4 regions of the Clostridium sp. FP1 genome follow, and region 2 is predicted to be linked to each of the others. Evidence: riboswitches for the same ligand, from Rfam matches in the RefSeq annotation. Region 2 holds a riboswitch; each other region holds the start of a gene.

Region 1 (3,632 bases), 100 kb from region 2:
TTTATTGGTATTGAAGCTGCAACAGTACTATCTGAGAGGGCAAAATCTCAAAAGATTGTTGGAACGGCTACAATAATAAGTTTAATTATAACTTTAGTTCTTTACATACTGGTTTCAACAACAGCTATGGGAGTAATTCCAGCTGAAACTCTTATTAATTCAGCCACACCTTTAGCAGATATGCTATCCCTTACTGTACTTGGCAGTTTTGGAGCTATAATTGTTAAAGTTGGTTTAATAATTTCACTTGTAGGCTGCTTAATTAGCTGGGTTATGCTTGCAGCGGAAATTCCTTATGTTGCGGCAAAAGGTGGCACAATGCCGAAATGGTTTATGAAACAAAATGACAATGGTGCTGCAATAAATTCATTACTACTAACTGATGCATTAACTCAAATATTTTTACTTTCGCTACTTTTACCAGTACTTCAGTCTGCCTATGGTAATGTATTTTTAATTTCTACAACCTGTATTTTAATTCCATATTTACTTTCATCATTATATGCAGTTAAGGTTTCATTAGCAGATGGTCTAGGAGCTAAAGATAAGATAGTTTCTATATTAGCTTGTGTCTATTCGATATATGTGATTTATGCAGTAGGAATAAATTATCTAGGAGCAGCAGTAATACTGTATGCAGTTGGTATATTTGTATTTATAAAGGCTAAGAAAGAAAAGAACGAACCTATTAGTTCAAATGAGAAAATAGCAATGGCTGCGATTATTGTAGTGGCAATCTTAATGATTATACTGCTATCAATTGGTAAAATTAAACTTTAGGTGTAATTTCAATAAAATCTTATAAAATATAAAAGCTGTTAAATAAAATATATTTACTAGCTTAACATAAAAGGAGAGATAAATATGGCAAGAATAGTAATAGCACTTGGTGGAAATGCCCTTCAAGCAAATCCTAAGGATACTACAGCAGAAGCGCAGTTAGTAACTGCAAGACAAACTTCTGGAGCTATTGTAGATTTAATTGAAGAGGGGCATGAGGTAATTGTTGCTCATGGTAATGGACCTCAAGTAGGTCAACTTATAGCTACTTATGAAGCAGCCGCTTCAATGAATGAAAATAGCCCAATAATGCCTTTTCCTGAATGTGGAGCTATGAGTCAAGGTTATATAGGTTATCATCTACAACAAAGCATTAGGGCAGAGATGAGAAAAAGAGGGATAAATAAGGAAGTCGCAACAGTAGTTACTCAAGTAATAGTAGACCCTAATGATCAAGGATTTAAGAATCCAACTAAACCAGTAGGTTCTTTCTTTACAGAGCAGCAAGCGAAGAAACTAATGACTGAAAAAGGATATATAATGAAGGAAGATTCAAATAGAGGCTGGAGACGTGTAGTGGCTTCACCACTTCCAATGGCCATAGTTGAAGAACCTATTATAAAAACATTAGTTGAAGCTGGACATGTTGTTATAACTGTTGGTGGAGGTGGTATACCTGTAATTGACACAGGAAATGGAACACTTGAAGGAGTACCAGCAGTAATAGATAAGGATTTTGCTTCTTGTAAAATAGCAGAATTATTAAATGCTGATGCATTGGTTGTACTTACAGCAGTTGAACAGGTTGCTATTAACTTTGGAAGGCCTAATCAAAAGAATCTTTCAAGTATAACAGTAAAAGAAGCTAAAACTTATATCGAAGAAGGACATTTTGCTCCTGGTTCAATGCTTCCTAAAATAAAAGCAGCTCTTAGCTTTGTTGAAGCAAAAGAAGGTAGAAAAGCAATTATAACATCCCTTGAGAAAGCTAGGGAAGCGATAGGTGGAACAGCTGGAACAGTAATAATAAATTAATAGTGTTTAAATGTAAGTCATAAGCTGAAAATGCTTATGACTTATATTTAACTTTTTTGACGGTTTTATAACCAGTTTAAGTTGATGCAAAGGTATAATGAGTTTCTATTGCTTTAATATTTTTTTGATGTTACAATTATTATTGTAAATTTATAAATTAAATATTAGCTATAGGTGCTCTGTAACAAGGGGTAAAAGGAAAAGTGGTTAAAGACCACTGCAGCCCGCCGCTACTGTATTAGAGGATGAAATCCAAAAAACCATTGGGAAACTGAGAAGGTTGGAGAGTAAGATGACGCTAAAGCCAGTAAACCTGCCTAAATGCTCACGATTTTAGTCTTCGGGGGGAGGATGAAAGATGCATAATTTAACAATAATATTGGGTAATCCAATAGGTGAAAAAAATTAATTGCATTATTCCACATCCATGAGGTGTGGTTTTTTTATTTGCTATTTTTTTACTTATGGATTTATCACTAAATTAATAAGGAGATAATATGAAAAACATTGTACTTGTAACAGGTGGTGCAAGGAGCGGGAAAAGTACCTATGCAGAGAAGTTAGCTAAAGAAGAAAAGGCGGGTGTACTTTATATCGCAACTTCAATTCCATTTGATGATGAAATGAAGGATAGAGTGAAAAAGCATAAAGAAAGAAGACCATCTAATTGGCATACTTTTGAAGGCTATAAGAATTTAAAACAGGTATTTTATAATGAAGAAATACACTTTGATACGATTTTATTAGATTGTATAACAATAATGGTTACAAATCTTATGTTTGATATTTCAGGGGATAAATTTGATGATCTTAATGCTGAGGCTATAGATAGTATGGAAAAAGAAATTCTACAAGAAGTAGCTGATTTTCTTTGCGAAGCTGAAAAAAGTACAAAAACAGTAATTATTGTAACTAATGAAATTGGAGCAGGAATTGTACCAGAATATAAAATGGCAAGGGTCTTTCGCGATATTGCAGGTAGAGTAAATCAGTATATAGCATCCAGGGCGCAGAGCGTTCACTTGGTGGTTTGTGGAATTCCAATTAAAATTAAATAAGTAATTATAAAATCAAAATTTATGGAGGCTAAACAATTAATAATTGTTTAGTGCCCCTAAGGAATACTAGGAGGAAATTTATGTTTAAGAAAAAAAGTATAATAAATATAGTTTTAGCTATTTTTGTTTGTTTTGCGTTTAGTGCATGTGGTAACAAGGGTGCAAGCAACAAGGAGCCGAATATTACTAAAAAGGAAGCTGTAGGTGTGGTATATCCTATAAAAGTAGTAGATTCATATAATAGAACAGTTACCATTGAAAAAGAACCTAAAAGAATTATTACAATTGCACCAAATATAACAGAGGGAGTATATGCCCTTGGCAAAGGTGGAAATCTAGTTGGTAGAAGTGATTACGATGATTATCCAACTGAGACCCTTAAGGTATCCTCTGTTGGTAGTTTATTAAAACCCAATATAGAGAAAATTGTTGAATTAAAACCTGATGTAGTTATTGCATCAACTCATTTTGATAAGGCCGTTGTTAAAAAATTAGAAACTCTTAATATAAAAGTTATAGTACTTTATGGTGAAGAAAGTTTTGCTGGTGTATATGATACAATGTCAAAGCTTGGACAGGTTGTAAATGCTAGTGGAAAAGCACAGTCAATAATATCAGATATGAAAAAGAAGGTTGCAGATATAACGAGTAAGGTAGCAAATGCTAAGAAGCCAGCAGTTTATTATGTAGCAGGTTTCGGTAAAAGTGGAGATTTCACTGCAGGGAAAGATACCTTTATAGGTAATATGATAGAAATAG
Region 2 (3,632 bases):
CCAAGATTCAGGTTATACTGTCCCATAGGCTGCTTTGAAAAATCAATGGCAATTGTAAAAGTACCAAGGAGAATAAAGACGATTGGAATCGCCAGTATTGACAAATATTCATTTACTGGAAGCTCTCCTTTTACAATGGTCAAATAGGCCATTGCAATAATGACAACAACAGATACATAAGGGTTTTCCAATGCAATACAAAGAATCAGTATAGCAGCAGAAAGAGATACTTTAAAAGTAGCATTCCAGTGTCTGATTTTAGAAGTGTAAGCATAAAAATCAATTGAAAACCCTTCGCCATGTTTATGTCCGCTTTTATGGTGATGATGTTTCCCATCACCATTGGTGTGCCCATCTCCATGTTTCCATTTGAAGAAAACCACAACTATCAGAAATATGGCACATAAAATAATAATAATTTTTCCCATGTCACACCTCCTTTGAATTTTTATCTCATGTTAGCATTCTTGAATAATTTAGAACCACAAAAATGGAGGAAACATTGTGAACAATGGAACCGACAATTGGGTTTAAAAAACAAAATTCCTTTTAACTAAAGTGTTAAAAGGAAACGCTTGAAAAATATGCTTATTCATATAAAATAAATAAACAAATTTTCATTACAGTGCCCTCTCTATCACTCGTAGAGTTTATGGTGCAGAAATATAAGCAGGTCTTCTGACTAAAGAATCATTATTTAAGTACGCCTTCCCCGTTTCCAAGTGGCATAATATACCTAAATTCATCTATTACAGCTACGAGATAGTTCAGGATTTTAACCCAATTCCCTTTTAATTAATTTTAATTAAACCTATATTCTATTATTTAGTTTTTAGTTCTTTGCAAATGCTCTTACTATACAATAAGTCAATGAATTTAGTTGTAAAGATGTAACATATTTTGCCCCTCCAAACATAGCATCTTGTTCTTTTTCTATTATGTATATTAACAACCTTTTAAAACACTATATTCCAAAAAAAAATACCCAACCTACAAAAGGTCGAGCAAAATATTTTATAAAAATAAAATGTCTTCACATCCCATGCGAAAGCAATATAATGCAAAAAAACACATATAATTGCAATCCCTTCCCTCCGTAGGATAAAGCTGCATATCATCTAGGCAGGTCTCCTGGCTTACGGGTCACTCTCCTCCAACCTTCCCAGGGCTTGCCAGTGGTATGGATTTGTCTCCGTGTACAGTAGCGGGGGCTGCAGTGGATTTCGACCACTTTCCCTATTAATCCTTTAAAAGGTACCTTAGATGACTATTTATTAAGTTATTACTGTTATTATAGCCTATATTTACCTTTATTGCAATATCTAAAATTCTATACCCTCTCTAGATGGCACTCCCTCATTAAAATAATGCTTTATGTCCTTCATCTCAGTTACCAGATTTGCTTTATCTATTATAGCTTTAGGTACGTTTCTTCCTGTTAAAATTAACTCTATATTGTAAGGTTTATTATCTATTAATTCTAGTATTTGTTCTTCACTTATTAGTCCATTGTTCAATGCTCCCATTACCTCATCCATAATAAGTATATCGCATTTTTCTTCTTTTAATGCTTGTTTGCAAAATTCATATCCTTTTTGAACTTCTTCTTTTAATTCAATTTTTTCCTCAGCATTTAATGTCCAAAAAAATCCTCTTTTTTTCTCAAACCTAAATATATTAAAAAAAGGAGCCAATTTTTTGGAACTTTCAATTTCCCCAGTTTTACTTCCTTTTAAAAACTGTACCATAAATACATTGTATCCGTTTCCAGCAGCTCTCACAGCTAGTCCTACAGCTGCGGTTGTTTTCCCTTTACCATTTCCTGTATAAATTTGCACATATCCATTTTTTAATTTTCCCATTATATTCATCTCTCCTTGTTTAAAAATATCTAATCGTGGTACTACGGCAATTTCCTCTTAAGGTCGAGTAAAAGACTTTATATAAAATAAAATGCCTTCACATCCCATGTGAAAGCAATACAATGCAAAAAAGCATATATAATTGCCATTCCGTCCCTCCGTAGGATAAAGCTGTATATCATCTAGGCAGGTCTCCTGGCTTGCGGGTCACCCTCCTCCAACCTTCCCAGCATTAGCCAGTGGTATGGATTTGTCTCCGTGTACAGTAGCGGGGGCTGCAGTGGATTTAGACCACTTTCCCTATTAAACCTTTAAAAGGCACCTTAAATAATTTTTTATTAAGTTGTAACAATAGTATAGAATATTTTTTCTTTTTTTGCAATGCTAAAAGTAAGTTTTCATCCATAGCTTTCCAGGCATTGACTGCCAACCTTTTTCAGGATTCATTTTAAAAATAATTGAATCATTATTTTTCTTAAACGGATTATATTAGCAAGTATGTCCGAGGAACACGGTTATGGTGGCGACACTTTTATTGCTAAAGAATTTAATGTTAGTAGAGACACACTAACAAAGAGTAAAATTGAATTACAAACAGGGATAAGATGTGAAGATGCTTTCAATATGAGAGGACGCACAAAAATAGAAGATTACTTACCTAGTCTTATGGAAGATATAAAAGCTATACTTGATTCGAAAAGACTATATACATGCCACGTTCTTTGACCCCGCAGACCCTCGAGAATCTCACCATTTACGATTCTTCTGTACTGACTTCCGTGACGTTAACCGCATCGTCATCTGCATTCTACGTTTATGAGGCTGGATATATTTCAGGAGATACAGTTCTCCCTGTAGCCTATTTATAGTTCTCTGCGTACGCTTTATCCTGCCGTTACCAGCTTCAACGCAACACTCGATATGAGTGTTGCGTTAGACCTTTCTCAACAAGGACTTTCACCTTGCAAGTAGATGCCAAGCTTTGCTTGGCGCACTAACGTTTCGTACTGCCGACGTGATGGAGCCTTAGTGCGACTGCACTTAGGCTCTATCATGCGCCTTGGCGGTTTACGTATTAACCTATAATTAGATTATAAGCAATATTTTAACTGACAACCATATAAAAAACACCGTCCAGCCAAGGCGAACGGCAGTATTTTGTTAGATGTTGTGACCCTACTATCTCTAAATTTATATCATACCTTTTTGTTTATTGTAACATTAGTTCTCTTCTCAATTTTTCAATATCTTTTTCATTAAGTTTAGAGTATTTCTTGATTTTTTCTATATTTTCTCCATCTAAAATCATTTCTTTTGCCATATCTATTTTTCCTTGTTCAATCCCTTGTTCAATTCCTTTTTTAAGTCCTCTTTCTTCTGCTTCATCTAGTAAACTCATCTTTTCAATAAGGGATTCTTCTCTTGCTTTGTACAGTTTTATTGTTTCTTCATCGCTACTTAACCATTCAAGTCTTTCTTCTGCGTTTCTTATAACAGCGTCCACCGCTAAAACCTCCTTTAACATATCATTAGAAGTATCTTCTTCTAAAAACATTAACCATCTATCTAAAGGGTTATTTATATTTTTTAATCCTCTTTTAAACTTTGGAAGTTCTATGAAATTTATTTCTAGTTTATCCGTTAACATGAATGCTTTTAGTTCATCTTCATAAAAATGAAATGTTGAGTGAAACTTTTCAATATGAAAATAATCAAAATCTAAAATACCGATCACTATGGTCTTTTTTAAATCCTTATATTTTCCACCAG
Region 3 (3,632 bases), 2.0 Mb from region 2:
ATATACCTTCTTCCCCTCTTTATGAAGTCCTCTAGTAGCTATTGTTGTCCAAAGCAATATTATATTAAAAATATGGTATAGCCAAAAAACCTCACTAGAAACCTTCAAAATTATAAAGGGTACTAAATAACTTGAAAAAGCTACTACGACTACAATGGCCCCTCCAAAAACTTTAATTTGCTTATTGGTTTTACATAGCTTTCTAGCCAGCTTATCTAATGCAGATATAAGTTTTCCTATATAAATCACCGGATGTGGAAACCAATATGGATCTCCAATTAATAAGTCTAGAACAACCGCTAATATTAAATCTACTACATTCATGGCAAATAGAATTTCCATATTAATTCCTCACTATCTTATAATGTTTTAATTTTTTATAAAGTTGTTAACTGTCTTCAACTTGTTACCTGTCCCCAACTTTTTAGATTAAATTAGTTCAATTAATTGTTAACTGTCCCCCACTTTTTAGTTCAATTAATTGTTAACTGTCCCTCACTTTTTAGTTTAATTAGTTGTTAACCGTCCCCAGCTTTTTTAGTCCCATGATTTTATAGATTGAGTCCATGTCTATACTATCTCTCACTATATCTGCTAGCTTGTCTATTTCTTTTTCTCTTAAACTTTCATATACCTTAGATTTTTTAGTCTCCATAGCTTTTTTTACTCTTAGCGCATTTACTATATATTCTCTAAATTCTACTCCATCGAAAATTCCATGAATATATGTACCCATAATATTTCCACCTTCATTAATTGCTCCGTCAAAGGAAGACGAGTGCTCACCTTCTAATGAAGGGCTCTCACTATTCTTTTCATATATTTCAAAGAGTGGTTTTGCCTTATGCCCATACTTACAAATCCCCATATGTATTTCATAACCATAGACTTGAATATTATCACTATTCACTACGTTAATAGCTCTCATATTAATGCTGCGCGCCTTTACTCTTGTAGTTATTTTTTCTTCCTCGAATACTGTATCTATGTCTAAAAGCTTCATACCCTCTATTTTTTCTAAATTTGTTTCTACGCAATAAGGATCATTTAAGCTATTTCCTAGCATTTGATACCCTCCACAAATACCTAATACCTTACCTTCTACGCTATATTTCACAATAGCCTCTGCAAGTCCTGACTTTCTTAGCGTAATTAAATCCTCAATAGTATTTTTAGTTCCTGGTATTATAAGTAAGTCTGGATTTCCCAATTCTTCTTTAGTTGTAACAAATCTAACTGATACATCCTCTTCAGTCTTTAATGCATCTAAGTCTGTGAAATTTGATATATGTGGCAGCCATATCACGGCAACATCAATAGGTGCAGTGATTTTTTTGTTAAATTCTACTGTACCATCTTCATCTTCTAAATCCAGTCTAAAGTAAGGAACTACTCCGGCGCAAGGGATATGTATAATATCCTCTAGCATTGTCAGACCTGGCTTTAGGATTTCTATATCCCCTCTAAATTTATTTATAATAGTGGCTTTAACTCTTTTTTTCTCTTCCTCATTCAGTAAAAGCATTGTTCCTGCTAGAGAAGCAAATACTCCACCCTTATCTATATCTCCAGCTAGGATTACAGGGGCATCTATAAGCTCTGCCATTCCCATATTTACTATATCTCTATCTCTTAAATTAATTTCTGCTGGGCTTCCTGCGCCTTCCATTACTATAATATCAAATTTCTTTTCTAACTCTTCAAACTGCATCTTTAACATATCTTTAAATTCCACTTTCATATTATGATATTCCATAGCTGTACTATTTCCAAAAACCTTCCCATTAACTATAACTTGGCACTTTTTATCTGAGGAAGGTTTTAATAAAATTGGATTCATAAATACCTCTGGCTCAAGTCCAGCTGCATAGGCTTGAAGTACTTGTGCACGCCCCATTTCTTTTCCATCCAATGTAATATAAGAATTCAATGACATATTCTGTGACTTAAAAGGACACACAGAAAACCCATCTTGTTTAAAAATCCTGCAAAGTGCTGTTACTAATATGCTTTTCCCTACAGATGAAGCCGTTCCTTGAACCATTATTTTAGCCATTACTATCCCTCCTTGTATGTTTTTTTTATGCAAAATAAAAAACAGCAAGCTTTCGCACCTGCTGTTATGTACAAAATTTCATTGCACTAACTTAATTTCTACAAGTTCTTTCCCGCCGAAAGTTTAATATTACTGATTTAGGCAGGTCTCCTGGCTCTTGATTCACTCTCCCCTTTCCCTTGCCCTTTCGGGTGGTTATAAAAGGTTCGTCCTCAATTACAGTAGCGGGGGCTGCTGTGGATTTAAACCACATTCCCTTTTCACCCTATTAAATAATCTACTAACGTAGCTTTGTCTACTAATGTAGCTTAATCTACTAACGTAGCTTAATTAATAAAAGGCACCTAAAAAATATCTATTCACTTTTTTAAAAAAATCCTATAATAAAATTAAATTTATTAAAAATCACAATATTTAATGTATTTCTACATTGTTAAGTTTATAGCATTACATGAGTTATGTCAATAACTAAGAATTCCATATGCCTTTAACATGTTTCTTAAATTTTGGAATTAACTAATTATATATATACTCATTATTGTGCTTATCTATTTTTTCTATTTTATTCACTTTAATTATTGGAATCACAGTAATTTGTCCACTTTTTGAATCCACATATTCTCGCTCCCCAAGTGTTCCCTCTACATTTACCCAAGTGCCTTCTGTGAATGATTTTTCCTCGGAATAACCACACAAAATTCCCAGGAGCTGTGCATCTGCAGCGCAGCAACTTACAATGATTCTAGATAATATAAATTCCCCTTCATTAAGTCCCTTTTGTTTATATATGAATCCTTTGGTATTAATGACTCTACCAACATAATTGTGCGGCTTTCCATATATATCTTCATAAATTTTTATAAAATTTTCTTTAGTAATATCTATAGTTCCACCTTTTACTGCTACCATATTTTCTAAAGACTTATTTGATGAAACGTTAGCGCCGTCAATAGAATTAATGTGTTCTTCATTATGCTCACATACCTCTGTTCCATCCGCTAGAACTTTATGTTTATGCTTTAAGTTACTAATTTTCAACTGTGAGTTTAATGAAAACCCCTTATTCATGGCGCTGTAAGTACTCATACCCACCGGTTTTAATAGAAATCCTAAAGTAAGCGGGATTAAAAACATGATATATCCAATTTTTAACCTTTTATCCTTTTTAAATGCATAAATATTTTTTCCTTGAAAAATAAGTAAAGTAATAAAAAAGTATAATGCAAATTTTACGTATTTAACCATTTTGGGATGTACAAATAAAGTTATTTTATTTGTACTTATTATCATATAAAAATAACAAGTGAAGCCTGTGAGTATAAGAAACCATATCAATTCATTTAAATTTAACTTCTTTTTCAACCCTTTCCTCCTTATATAACCCTGTGATTAGATAATAGTTATTAATTAATATATCCCTTGTAGGTAGATACTTATTATAGTTTTATCCATATAAAGAATTATCTATAAAGTTAAAGCATTGCTTAACACCTCAAGAGGAAATATGTTTGCTATAACAGCTAAAATAAAGCAAATAGTAATTATAAGAAAAATCAGTTTAGCTACAAAATTTAAT
Region 4 (3,632 bases), 2.0 Mb from region 2:
TAAATTCATATCCAAATGCTTTTCTAATAACTGAGCACATATTTCAATTTTCTCTTCTAAATCCTCGACTTCGCTGCTTTGAATTAACCCTAAATGCCTACTTTTTAAATCTAACCTGTCATCCTTCGGAAGATAACCTAAGACCTTCAAGTTACAGTTTTCTTTAATAGATGCTTTAAGTAAATTATAATAACTTTCTGTTACATTGTTTAGTATTATGCCCTTTATATTAGCGTCTTTGAAATTCGCTATTCCATTTATTTCTGCACAAAGAGTTGCTACCTGAGCCTTTGGAGACAATACAAGTATAATAGGTAAGTCCAAAACCTTTGATATGTGATAAGTAGAATAGGATGTATCTGTACCTTTCCCATCATATAAACCCATAACACCCTCAACCACCCCTAAGTCACCATCGCCTCTAGAAAAGCTAGCTTTAACTCCCGCCTCTCCCATAAGATATAAATCTAAATTTCTTGAATCACTACCGGTTATCTTTGTATGAAAAGCTGGGTCTATATAGTCAGGGCCTACTTTGTACCCTTGTACCTTAAATCCTCTATTTTTTAGTGCTTTCATAATTCCCAGTGTTACTGTGGTTTTACCACCACCACTGCAATTCGAAGCTATAATTATACTCTTCATTTTTAATCTTCACATCCTTGTTTTGCTAGAATTCAAATAGTTGTTATCCATCTTCAATGTTTACCTGTCCCCGCCTAATTGCCGTATTTATATCCAATGTTTACCTGTCCCCGCTTGATTAAACTTTAAATTTCAAACTCTCTAGCATTGCCACCAATTTTTCATTGCTACCCCTATCCTTAATAGCCAGCCTTATATACTGTTTATCAAGTCCTCTAAAATTGTCTGCTTTTCTTATTACAAAGCCTTGTTCTAGGCAACTCTTATAAAATTCCTCTGAGTTTAGTCCTTTTTCAAAGGCAAGTCCTTTTTCAAAGGCAAGTCCTTTTTCAAAGGCAAGTCCTTTTTCAAAGGCAAGTCCTTTTTCAAAGGCTAGTCCATTTAATTTGCAAAGCACATAATTTCCATAGGTTAAAAATACTTCTTCTATAAAATAAATATTTTTCAATGATTTTAAAAATCTAGGTCTTTCCTCTCTTATCCACTCTTTGCTTTTTTGAATATATACACTATCCTTTAACACATGGCGTGCTGCAACTTCTGCAAAGCAATTTATGTTCCATGGGTTTTGTTTTGATTTAATATTTTTTATTAAATCAGCATTACTACTTATTCCATACCCAAACCTTATACCAGGCATTGCAAAAAATTTAGTTAAAGCTCTTATTATAAATAAACACTTGTACTTTTTAACTTCGTCTACAAAACTGTGCCTGGAATCTCCCGTAAATTCAATAAAAGCCTCATCTATTATTATTACTTTATTATTACTCTCACAATATTCAAGAATTTTTTGAAACTCGCCTCTATCAATGATATTGCCATTAGGATTATTGGGATTACCTAAAACCATGGCTTCTACCTTTTGTAATTTATTTAAAATATCTTCATAATCATAGGAAAGCTGAGCATATTCAGTCTTTAATAAGTCATTATAATTAATATCCTCTTTTAAATAGGAATACTCTATATTACAACCCCACTTTTTAGCATCAATCTCATACTCTACAAAAGAAGGCACAACAATTAATAAGCTTTTATGACAAGCTATAACCAAGTCAATTATTTCTGCAGCTCCGTTGCCTAAAACAAAATACTCTTCTGGGCAATCAATATATTCTCTTAAAGCTTTTAACACATCTCTATATTGAATATCTGGATATCTTGTTAAGGCATTTATTGCTTCATTAATGTTATCAATGAAGCTTTTAGGAACCCCTAATGGATTTATATTAGAACTATAATCAATTAACTCTCGGCCCTGAAGTAATCCATCAGTATAAACGTCTCCACCATGTATCATTAAATACCTTCCTTTCTATTTATAACTTTTCAGAAGCCACCCAGCTTCTTCAATATACTATCTTTTTAAACGCAAAAAAAGTAGTAAGCTTAAGATAGCGACTACTTTTTAATTAATTTATAATTAAATTAACTATATTAAAAAGCTATTTCCCTCCGAAATCTTTGTTAACATCATTTAGGCAGGTCTCCTGGCTTTTGAAGAGCTATCCTCAATTACAGTAGCGGGGGCTGCTGCGGATTTAAACCGCATTCCCTTTTCACCTATTAAAAGGCACCTAAAATTCTATTCTATTTTAACTACAGTTTATTATAATTACGCCCTCATGTCAATAAAATGCTTGGGGACGGTTAACAACTTTTTGAACTATGAATATCTTCACCAGTTAAAGGCAATAATATAAAAAATTATATAAAGAGGTGTTTTTTATGGCAAGAAAAGCAAGATTAAAAACAAATGATGCTATATACCATATTATGTGTAAAAGCATCACTGAGGTAGATTTGTTCAGAGATGATGAAGATAAGAAAAAATATTTATCTCTTGTAAAAAAATACAAAGATCTCCATCATGTTAAAATTTATGGGTACTGTCTTATGGATAACCATTCACATCTATTAATTGATGCTAATGGTGCAGATATATCAAAAGTCATGCATGGAATAAATTTTTCTTACGCAATGTACTTTAATAAAAAGTATAAAAGAGAGGGCCATCTTTTTAAAGACAGATTCAAAAGCAAAATAGTTGATAGTGATAGATACTTAAGGACTGTATCACTATATATACATAATAATCCTACAGATATAAGTGAATTTAAAGATTGTCCTGAAAAATATGCTTTTTCTAGTTTGGGAATATATATTGGAAAACGACGTGACCATTTAAACATAGTTGATTACGGATTTGTCATGGGCTTTTTTGGTAATAATCTTAAACTGGCAAGGAATTATTACTATAGCCTTGTTTTTGGATGCACCGACGAAAAATTAAAAGAAGAATTTGAATTTAAAGATGAAAAGACAAAGTATTGCAGTGTCCGGACAATACTTGTAAGAAACTTTAAGCCTGAAGATATCATAGAATTTATAGCAGTAAAGATGAATATAGCAAAGCTCCAACTTCATATGAAGTACAGTCGAAAACTTGTAGAAGCAAGAGCATTAACCGTTGTTTTAATGAGGAGTATTTGCAATTTAAAATCCAGTGATATATCCAACATACTTGGAAACATTACACCAGCTAGAGTATCAAAATTAAGCAGTATTGGTCTAGAATTAATTAGAACTAACAAAAACTACGAAAATATCCTTGAGGAATTTATTAAATGTTACGCTGAGTAATTAATATTAAGCTTAATACCTTATTGTATCTCTATATTTTAATTTATAAAAAATTACAAGATAATATAAAGCTATTTTTAATTAAATAAATTTGGACAAGCCTTTAAAAATATCATATCTTATTAAAATATCCCATGAAAATAAGTACTGAAAACATCATTAATTAAAAAGTACAAAGTTTCATAAAAACCTTGTACCAAAATATAGTTTAATTAATTGTTAACCGTCCCCGCTTAATTCATAGCTACAAATAAAATCATAATTAAAATTTCAACTAATTCATTATTAGCACCTAAACTATCTCCTGTAAGTCCCGTAATTTTGCTTTCACAAAACTTATT

The links. Region 2 has a riboswitch for cobalamin ahead of G9F70_RS11300 (cob(I)yrinic acid a,c-diamide adenosyltransferase). Riboswitches for the same ligand answer to the same signal wherever they lie in the genome.
Region 1: it holds a riboswitch for cobalamin, as region 2 does, so the genes downstream of both, cobU (bifunctional adenosylcobinamide kinase/adenosylcobinamide-phosphate guanylyltransferase) here and G9F70_RS11300 (cob(I)yrinic acid a,c-diamide adenosyltransferase) in region 2, are expected to answer to the same signal.
Region 3: it holds a riboswitch for cobalamin, as region 2 does, so the genes downstream of both, G9F70_RS20745 (cobyric acid synthase) here and G9F70_RS11300 (cob(I)yrinic acid a,c-diamide adenosyltransferase) in region 2, are expected to answer to the same signal.
Region 4: it holds a riboswitch for cobalamin, as region 2 does, so the genes downstream of both, G9F70_RS20635 (pyridoxal phosphate-dependent aminotransferase) here and G9F70_RS11300 (cob(I)yrinic acid a,c-diamide adenosyltransferase) in region 2, are expected to answer to the same signal.

What each region holds. Positions count from the first base shown of each region.
Region 1 covers NZ_JAAMNJ020000001.1:2,454,275-2,457,906, forward strand. The annotation lists gene G9F70_RS11835 (basic amino acid/polyamine antiporter) at 1-780, shown strand, start outside; gene arcC (carbamate kinase) at 865-1,815, shown strand; cobalamin riboswitch at 1,971-2,151, shown strand; gene cobU (bifunctional adenosylcobinamide kinase/adenosylcobinamide-phosphate guanylyltransferase) at 2,313-2,873, shown strand; gene G9F70_RS11850 (ABC transporter substrate-binding protein) at 2,954-3,632, shown strand, end outside.
Region 2 covers NZ_JAAMNJ020000001.1:2,349,734-2,353,365, reverse strand. The annotation lists gene cbiQ (cobalt ECF transporter T component CbiQ) at 1-428, opposite strand, end outside; cobalamin riboswitch at 651-830, opposite strand; cobalamin riboswitch at 1,104-1,277, opposite strand; gene G9F70_RS11300 (cob(I)yrinic acid a,c-diamide adenosyltransferase) at 1,323-1,862, opposite strand; cobalamin riboswitch at 2,030-2,203, opposite strand; gene G9F70_RS11295 (hypothetical protein) at 2,361-2,588, shown strand; gene G9F70_RS11290 (Rpn family recombination-promoting nuclease/putative transposase) at 3,073-3,632, opposite strand, start outside.
Region 3 covers NZ_JAAMNJ020000001.1:4,355,098-4,358,729, forward strand. The annotation lists gene cbiB (adenosylcobinamide-phosphate synthase CbiB) at 1-342, opposite strand, end outside; gene G9F70_RS20745 (cobyric acid synthase) at 512-2,056, opposite strand; cobalamin riboswitch at 2,179-2,352, opposite strand; gene G9F70_RS20750 (TIGR03943 family putative permease subunit) at 2,573-3,418, opposite strand; gene G9F70_RS20755 (permease) at 3,521-3,632, opposite strand, start outside.
Region 4 covers NZ_JAAMNJ020000001.1:4,326,711-4,330,342, forward strand. The annotation lists gene G9F70_RS20630 (cobyrinate a,c-diamide synthase) at 1-645, opposite strand, end outside; gene G9F70_RS20635 (pyridoxal phosphate-dependent aminotransferase) at 764-1,948, opposite strand; cobalamin riboswitch at 2,111-2,244, opposite strand; gene G9F70_RS20640 (transposase) at 2,377-3,291, shown strand; gene cobS (adenosylcobinamide-GDP ribazoletransferase) at 3,525-3,632, opposite strand, start outside.